Regions from separate parts of the Streptomyces sp. NPDC001920 genome, predicted to be linked through region 1. Evidence: riboswitches for the same ligand, from Rfam matches in the RefSeq annotation. Region 1 holds a riboswitch; the other holds the start of a gene.
The links. A riboswitch is a leader RNA that binds a small molecule or an ion and turns the genes downstream of it on or off. The one in region 1 is predicted to bind glycine.
Positions count from the first base shown of each region.

Region 2: another riboswitch for glycine. It lies ahead of gcvT (glycine cleavage system aminomethyltransferase GcvT); the one in region 1 lies ahead of gcvP (aminomethyl-transferring glycine dehydrogenase).

Region 1 is NZ_JBSFEP010000009.1:337,657-342,032, reverse strand. It holds gene ACWCPI_RS18085 (MerR family transcriptional regulator) at 1-151, shown strand, start outside; gene ACWCPI_RS18080 (DNA polymerase IV) at 262-1,668, shown strand; gene ACWCPI_RS18075 (PRC-barrel domain-containing protein) at 1,967-2,338, opposite strand; glycine riboswitch at 2,453-2,548, shown strand; gene gcvP (aminomethyl-transferring glycine dehydrogenase) at 2,725-4,376, shown strand, end outside.
Region 2 is NZ_JBSFEP010000013.1:264,660-269,035, forward strand. It holds gene ACWCPI_RS23775 (enhanced serine sensitivity protein SseB C-terminal domain-containing protein) at 1-212, opposite strand, end outside; gene ACWCPI_RS23780 (enhanced serine sensitivity protein SseB) at 380-1,171, opposite strand; gene ACWCPI_RS23785 (AAA family ATPase) at 1,273-1,941, opposite strand; glycine riboswitch at 2,162-2,260, shown strand; glycine riboswitch at 2,261-2,384, shown strand; gene gcvT (glycine cleavage system aminomethyltransferase GcvT) at 2,422-3,540, shown strand; gene gcvH (glycine cleavage system protein GcvH) at 3,685-4,062, shown strand; gene glyA (serine hydroxymethyltransferase) at 4,088-4,376, shown strand, end outside.

The DNA.
Region 1 (4,376 bases):
GGGGATCTTCGGGATCGCCGTGGGCGTGGTGTGGCGGGACGTGGAGAGCGCGTTGTCGCAGCTGCACGGCGAGCGAATCGACACGGGGGAGACGCTGGTCGGCCACAACCCCGCGGACGAGTTGGCGCGGCGGCGAAACCGGGCCGTCTGAGCAGCGTGCGCGGCCCGCGGCCGCAGGCCGAGTGGTTCCGCCCTGGTCGGAGGGGCGGCTCCGGTGCGCTGGGCAGGGCATTGTCAGTGGCGTGAGGCAGCATCGGAGATGTGAGAAACGCGCCCACGATCCTGCATCTCGACATGGATGCCTTCTACGCCTCGGTGGAGCAGGCATCCAAGCCGAGCCTGCGCGGGAAGGCCGTGATCGTGGGCGGGTTGGGGCCGCGGGGAGTCGTCGCAACCGCGTCCTATGAGGCCCGGGTGCTCGGGGTGCACTCGGCGATGCCCATGGCTCAGGCGCGCCGGCTGGCGCCGAACGCGGCGTACCTCGTGCCACGCTTCGGGATCTACCGCGAGATCAGCGAGCAGGTGATGGAGCTGCTGCGGGAGCTGTCGCCGCTGGTGGAGCCGTTGAGCCTGGACGAAGCCTTCGTGGATCTGGAGGCCGGGGGAGCGGCCTGGGACGAGGAGTCGGCGCGCCTGGTGGGGATGAAGCTGCGGGCCGACATACGCGCGGTCACCGGGCTCGCGGGGTCGGTGGGGCTGGCGGCGTCCAAGATGCTTGCGAAGATCGCCTCCGAGGAGGCCAAGCCGGATGGGCTGGTCCTGATCGAGCCGGGGACCGAGCGGGCGTTGCTCGGGCCCATGCCGGTGCGGACGTTGCCGGGGGTGGGGCCTGCGACAGGGGACCACCTGAGGCGGGCCGGAATCCATACGGTGGACGAGATCGCCGAGGCGGGGGAGGACGAACTCGTTCGGCTGCTGGGCAAGGCCCATGGGCACGCCCTGTACGCCATGGCGTTGGCGCACGACGAGCGGCCTGTGGTGGCTGAGCGGGAGGCCAAGTCGGTGTCGGTCGAGGACACGTATGACGTGGACATCCATGACCGGGTTCGGGTGGGTGTGGAGGTGCAGCGGCTGGCCGACCGGTGTGTGCGGCGACTACGTGGGGCCGGGTTGTCCGGTCGGACGATCGTGCTCAAGGTACGGCGGTACGACTTCTCCACCCTGACCCGGTCCGAGACGCTGCGGGGACCGACGGACGACCCCGCCGTGGTGCGGGAGGCCGCTGCGCGGCTGCTGGACTCCGTGGACACGACGGGGGGCGTGCGGTTGCTGGGCGTCGGGGTGACGGGCCTCGCCGACTACACGCAAGAGGATCTCTTCGCGCAGGCGGCCGGGGAACGGGTGGAGCACGCCGAGGAGGAGGGGGAGCCCGAGCAGACCGCGCAGGAGCGGGAGGTGACGCCCGTGGAGCGGCGGTGGGCTGCCGGGCACGATGTGCGGCACGCCGAGTTCGGACATGGGTGGGTGCAGGGGAGCGGGCTGGGGCGGGTCACCGTGCGGTTCGAGACGCCCGAGTCGGAGCCGGGGCGGGTGCGGACGTTCCGGGTCGATGATCCGGCGCTGGAAACGGCGGATCCGTTGCCGCTGCGGGCGCGAAGACCCGGGGGCGCGCCGGCTGAGGGTGCGGCAGCGGGCGTGGAGCCTGTGGCGCCGGGCCAGGCGGGCTGAGGCGCTGCGGCCAGTCGTACCCGTGACGGCGCACCCGTCCTCCCTGGGCGGGGTGGGTCCGGCGTTCGTGCGCTGCCGGGGTGCCGTCCGTCGCGGCCCGTGGCGCCCTGACCTGCTACAGGATCGGTGGGTCAGGGGAGCTCTCGGGGCCGGTGGGATGGCTGGCCGAGGGTGGCTCGGGCCATGCACAGGAGGTCGGCTCGGTGGAGTGGGGGCGGACAGGGGCAACAGGGGTACAGGGGGCGGCTGAGTGAGGCTGCTGTGGGTGCGGGCCGGGGTACTCGCGGTGCGCGCGGGGTCAGGTGTCCTCGGAGCCCGCCAGGTTGCCGAAGTCCCGGTCCGGCACAGAGGGCGGCGGGGCCACGTTCAGGCCGTAGTGGTGGTAGAGCTGGAGTTCCTGTTCCGGGGAGAGGTGGCGGCCCACACCGAAGTCGGGGGCGTCCTTGATCAGGGCGCGGTCGAAGGGGACCCGGAGGCTGCCCTCGACCAGTTCACTGGGCTCCAGGGGGACGAAGGCGTCCCGCGAGAACAGGCCGGTGCGTATCGCCGCCCACTCCGGTACTCCGGTCGCGTCGTCGAGATAGACCTCGTCGATGGTGCCGATCTTGGTGCCGTTGCGGTCGAAGGCCTTGCGGCCGATCAGGTTGCGCGGATCGATGTCGGTCTGCACGGGCCCTCCACTTGGTCGCAACTCATCCGTAAGCACTACGAAAAGGCACTTTGGTGAGAGTGGCCACTCGAAGGTACGTGCGTTGACCCCGCTGGTAGGCTTGCAGACGGCTGCTGACCCCGTGCGGGAGAGTCCTCCAGACACCATCGGAGGCGCCGAAGGAGCAAATCCTCCCCGGAATCTCTCAGGCACACGTACCGCTCGGACGAGGTCACTCTGGAAAGCAGGGCGGGTGTCGACGGCTTCCGCTCTCACCGACGGTGAAAGCCGGGAGCCTTGTGGCGACCTGGTGAAGCTCTCAGGTTGAGATGACAGAGGGGGAGGCCGTTCGGGTACCCGTGCCGTGGTGCCCCTCGAAGGTCGCGTCAGACCAGGAGGCCTCCGCAATGACCGCCCACCGCATTCCGCTCTCCGAGCTCGAGCAGGGAATCCCCTTCGAGCAGCGTCACATCGGCCCTGATCATGAGGCTCGGGCCAAGATGCTCGCGCAGGTCGGGTACGGCTCGCTGGACGAGCTCACCGCCGCCGCGGTGCCGGACGTGATCAAGAACGCCGACTCCCTCGAACTGCCCGGGGCGCGCACCGAGGCCGAGGTGTGTGACGAGCTGCGGTCGCTCGCCGACCGCAACCAGGTGCTGGGCTCGATGATCGGACTGGGGTACTACGGGACCTTCACCCCGCCGGTCATCCTGCGCAACGTCATGGAGAACCCTGCCTGGTACACGGCCTACACGCCGTACCAGCCCGAGATCTCCCAGGGGCGGCTCGAGGCCCTGCTGAACTTCCAGACCGTGGTCGCCGAACTCACCGGTCTGCCGACCTCCGGTGCCTCGCTGCTCGACGAGGGGACGGCCGCCGCCGAGGCCATGGCGCTGTCCCGGCGGATGGGCAAGAACAAGAAGGGGCTGTTCCTGGTCGACGCGGATGTGCTGCCGCAGACCATCGCCGTGATCGAGACCCGTGCCGAGCCGACCGGCGTGGAGGTCGTGGTCGCCGACCTCAGCGACGGCATTCCGGCCGAGATCGCCGGTCGCGAGATCAACGGCGTGCTCCTGCAGTACCCGGGCGCCTCCGGTGCCGTACGGGACATCAAGCCCGTCATCGACCAGGCGCATGAACTCGGCGCCCTCGTCACTGTCGCCGCCGACCTGCTCGCGCTCACGCTGCTGAGGTCGCCCGGCGAGCTCGGGGCGGACATCGCGGTCGGTACGACACAGCGGTTCGGTGTGCCGATGGGCTTCGGTGGGCCGCACGCCGGCTACATGGCCGTACAGGAGAAGTTCGCACGGAGCCTGCCCGGGCGGCTCGTGGGTGTCTCCGTGGACGCGGACGGGAACAAGGCGTACCGCCTGGCCCTGCAGACGCGTGAGCAGCACATCCGGCGGGAGAAGGCGACCAGCAACATCTGTACCGCGCAGGTGCTGCTCGCCGTGATGGCCGGGATGTACGCCGTTTACCACGGGCCCGAGGGACTGAAGGGCATCGCCCGGCGGACCCATCGGTACGCCACCGTCCTCGCCGCGGGGCTCGCGGCGGGCGGCGTCGAGGTCGTACACGGCTCGTACTTCGACACGCTGACCGTGCGTGTGCCGTCGAAGGCCGCCGAGGTCGTCGCCGCCGCCCGGCAGAACGGCGTGAACCTGCACCTCGTGGACGCGGACCACGTGTCCATCGCCTGCGACGAGACCACCTCGCGGGCGCAGCTGGGTGCCGTGTGGACGGCGTTCGGGGTCCAGGCCGACATCGAGGCGCTGGACGCGGCGAGCGCGGACACCCTTCCGGGCTCGCTGCTGCGCAGCGACGCGTATCTCACGCACCCGGTCTTCCACCAGTACCGCTCCGAGACGGCGATGCTGCGCTACCTGCGCAGGCTCGCGGACCGTGACTACGCGCTGGACCGCGGCATGATCCCGCTGGGCTCGTGCACCATGAAGCTCAACGCGACCACCGAGATGGAGCCGGTCACCTGGCCGGAGTTCGGTCAGCTGCACCCCTTCGCGCCCGCCGAGCAGGCGCAGGGCTATCTGACGCTCATCCG
Region 2 (4,376 bases), on a different contig from region 1:
CACGGGGCGTAGCCGTAGCCGTCGACCTCCATGTTCCCGTACTGGGCGTCCGGGGAGCCGGCCTGGCCGTGCCACAGCAGCATCCAGATCTGGCCCAGGGACGGCGTCGCGAGCGCGCGCAGGAGGGCCTCGTAGGCGTCGTAGCGCCCGGGGGTCACCTGGCGCAGCATGTGCTCGACCTGCCCGGTCGAGGTTGTGCCGCTCGCGCTCACCTTTTACCGCCCCTTCGGGAAATTTTGGCTGTGGGCCCAGCTTAGGCTCTCCACCGGGAGAACCGTTGAGAGCTCGGGACTTGATGTGGTCTGCCGTCTGCGGGTTCGTCGTGGCCGCCTCGCGCGGGTCCCCGCACCCCGCCGGGGGCGCTCGCCCTGCGCGGCGCTCAGAAGTCCCGCTGGTAGAAGGGGCGGACCTGCCGGCGCATCCAGTCGATCACCGGGTCCTGGGCCACGTCCAGCAGCACCAGGTTGACCGGCCACCTGACCGGGCTGCTGCCCAGGGCGCGGGCGACGGCGTCCATGGGGGCCGCGCGCAGGTCGCCCTCCCAGTGGGCGAGTTCGACACCGATGAACATCACCGGGGTGGCCGTCTCGATCGTCGCCAGGCAGCGGCGGGCCGTGGTGACCACGCCGGTGGCGGCGAACTCGGCCGAGGCGGCCGCGAGGAAGTCGACCGGGTCGTCCTGCCAGTCCGGCTCGTAGAGCTTGACGCGACCTCCGGAGGCGAGGCCGTCCAGGGGCGTGCGGCCCGCCCGGCACAGCTCGGCCACCGCCGCCGGGGGCAGCGGGACGCCGACCACGCCGTCCGGGTTGACGGCGATGCCCACCTGCGGGGGCAGACCGCGGGCGAACTCCACGGCGGGGGCGACGGCGAACGACATGTGGGAGCCGACGACCTGACGGAACTGCTCCTCGGAGCTGAAGACCGGGACGTAGGCCTGGCCGCCGATCTCCAGCGTGGGCAGGTCCAGGGGGCCGCTGTGCGGGCCGCCGCCGCCCGGCAGGGGCACCCAGACGAAGCTGCGGCCCAGCACCTCGATGATCCGGCCGCCCGCCGAAGGCAGCCCGAGGGAGGCCGAGAGCACCTCCTCCAGCTCGTTGCCGGGCCAGCCGCCGTGCGGGTGGAGGTGTGTCTGTGCCGGGAAGTCCGCGGGGAGATCCGCTGGGATGTCCATCTGTCCGACCGCCTGCTGTGAACTACGTCTGTGGACCGAAAGGCTAGCCGGTGGCCGGCGCGCGCACGGATACGGCCGGGCCCGCGCACGGATACGGCCGGTCAGCCGGTGAAGGCGATCCTGCGCAGGGTGTCCGCCGCCTCCCGGTCGATCAGCACCGCCGCGCCGCAGCCCCGGGGCAGGTGGCCCTTCTCGACCGAGCGCAGCAGCCGCGCGGCGGCCGTGCGGTGACGCAGGAAGGCGTAGCGGGAGACGCCCCGCCCCCGCTCGCGCTGACCCTCCAGGGCCGTGTCCGGGGCGACGTCGAGCAGCAGCATGTGCAGGGTGCCGCCGCGCCGCCGGGCCTCCCGGGCCAGCCAGCCCCGCACCCAGGCCTGGGTGCCGCAGTCGTGCACGACGACGCCCTCGCCGGAGCGCAGGGCGCGGCGCAGTCCGGCGTAGTGCGCGAGGCGGACCAGGGGGCGGTAGACGGCGTAGGGGAGGAAGCCGGGCATCCGGGCCTCCCAGCGGTCCCGGACGTCCTGGGAGTCGATACGGATGCCCTTCACCGTCCGCCGCATCAGCGTGGACTTGCCGCTGCCGGGCAGGCCGGTGATCACGACGAGGTCCTCGGGGGCGAAGAGCAGGGCGTGCGGGCTGTGGCCGGCGCGCTCACGCAGATCGCGGACCACGCAGGCCGGGCGCGCCTCGCACGCCTCCCGGGCCGAGGTCGTGGGCTGCTTCGGCAGCGCGAGGCCCAAGGTCGTGGCGTACGCCGTGGTCCTGTCCACCGTGATCGTCCTCCCCTGGGGCGGTTCACGAGTCTCCTCCCCGTCGAGTGTAAAGAGAAGGTAATGCCCGGTGTCTCTCGTTTCAGTCCTCTTACAGCAACAAGCCTGCTACAGGGTGCTGTGTACGCCTGTGTACTCGCCGCGGCCCCTGTGCACCACCCCCCTGACGCAGTGCGGGGATGCGTGCAATGATGTCCGCGCCAACTGCATACCGGCCGTTTGAATCCGCGCGGGAGAGTCCCTGGCAGTGCATCGCCGGGGCGCCGAAGGAGCAAGTCCCTCCCTTGAATCTCTCAGGCCCCGTTACCGCGCGGGCGAGGCACATCTGAAAAGTGGGCCGCATCCCCCTCGTCGAGGGCGGGCGCTGCCCCACCCAAGGTGCAAGCCATGGACCCCCGCGGGTCATGGCGAACCTCTCAGGTTCCGATGACAGATGGGGAGGACCGACCTCGCCCTCACGCATCTGGGAGACGACCGACCGTGAGCAGTACGCCACTCCGTCACACCGCGCTCGATGCCCTGCATCGCTCGCTCGGCGCGACGATGACCGACTTCGCCGGCTGGGACATGCCCCTGCGCTACGGCTCCGAGCGCGACGAGCACATCGCGGTGCGGACGAAGGCCGGGATCTTCGACCTCTCCCACATGGGCGAGATCACCGTCACCGGTCCGCAGGCCGCCGCCTTCCTGAACCACGCCCTGGTCGGCAACATCGCCTCCGTGGGTGTCGGCCGCGCCCGCTACACCATGATCTGCCGTGCCGACGGCGGCATCCTCGACGACCTGATCGTCTACCGGCTCGCCGAGACCGAGTACATGGTCGTCGCCAACGCCTCCAACGCCCAGGTCGTGCTGGACGCGCTGACCGAGCGGGTGGCCGGCTTCGACGCCGAGGTCCGCGACGACCGGGACGCGTACGCGCTCATCGCCGTCCAGGGCCCCGAGTCCCCCGGCATCCTGAAGTCGCTGACCGACGCCGACCTCGACGGCCTGAAGTACTACGCCGGACTGCCCGGCACCGTCGCCGGCGTGCCCGCCCTGATCGCCCGCACCGGCTACACCGGTGAGGACGGCTTCGAGCTGTTCGTGAGGCCGGAGCACGCCGTCGAGCTGTGGCAGGCGCTGACCAAGGCGGGCGAGGGCGTCGGACTGGTCCCCTGCGGCCTGTCCTGCCGGGACACGCTGCGCCTGGAAGCGGGCATGCCGCTGTACGGCCATGAGCTGTCGACCTCGCTCACGCCCTTCGACGCCGGGCTCGGCCGGGTGGTGAAGTTCGAGAAGGAGGGCGACTTCGTGGGGCGCGAGGCCCTGGAGCGGGCCGCCTCCCGTGCCGCGGAGAACCCGCCGCGCGTCCTCGTCGGCCTGGTCGCCGAGGGGCGTCGTGTGCCGCGGGCCGGGTACCCGGTCGTCGCCGGCGGCGAGGTCGTCGGCGAGGTCACCTCCGGCGCCCCCTCCCCCACGCTGGGCAAGCCGATCGCGATGGCGTACGTCGACGCGGCCCACTCGGCGCCGGGGACGGCCGGGGTCGGCGTGGACATCCGCGGCAGCCATGAGCCGTACGAGGTCGTGGCGCTGCCCTTCTACAAGCGGCAGAAGTAGACACTTGGCCGGAAGCAGAGACCGGCCCCGCAGCAGTCACCGGCAGCGACCCGTGCGTGACCTCGCGCACGTTTGCGCTGCTCATCCGGGTTTCCAGCACACCCCATTCCGCACCCCTCCCGCGCGTACAGGAGAATTCAGGCCATGAGCAACCCCCAGCAGCTGCGCTACAGCAAGGAGCACGAGTGGCTGTCGACCGCCGAGGACGGCGTCGCGACGGTCGGCATCACCGAGTTCGCGGCGAACGCGCTCGGCGATGTCGTCTACGCCCAGCTCCCCGAGGTCGGCTCGACCGTGACCGCGGGTGACACCTGCGGCGAGCTGGAGTCGACCAAGTCGGTGTCGGACCTGTACTCCCCGGTCACCGGCGAGATCACCGAGATCAACGAGGACGTGGTGAACGACCCGGCGCTGGTGAACTCCGCCCCCTTCGAGGGCGGCTGGCTGTTCAAGGTACGCGTCACGGAGGAGCCGGCCGACCTGCTCTCCGCCGACGAGTACGACGCCCACACCGCCGGCTGAGGAGTCGTAGCCCCTTATGACTGAGATGTCCGACAAGTCGCTTCTGAACACGCCCCTGCACGAGCTCGACCCGGCCGTCGCCGCCGCGCTCGACGCCGAGCTGGAGCGTCAGCAGTCCACCCTGGAGATGATCGCCTCCGAGAACTTCGCGCCGATCGCGGTCATGGAGGCCCAGGGCTCGGTCCTGACCAACAAGTACGCCGAGGGCTACCCCGGCCGCCGCTACTACGGCGGCTGCGAGCACGTCGACGTCGCCGAGCAGATCGCGATCGACCGGGTCAAGGAGCTGTTCGGCGCCGAGTACGCCAACGTCC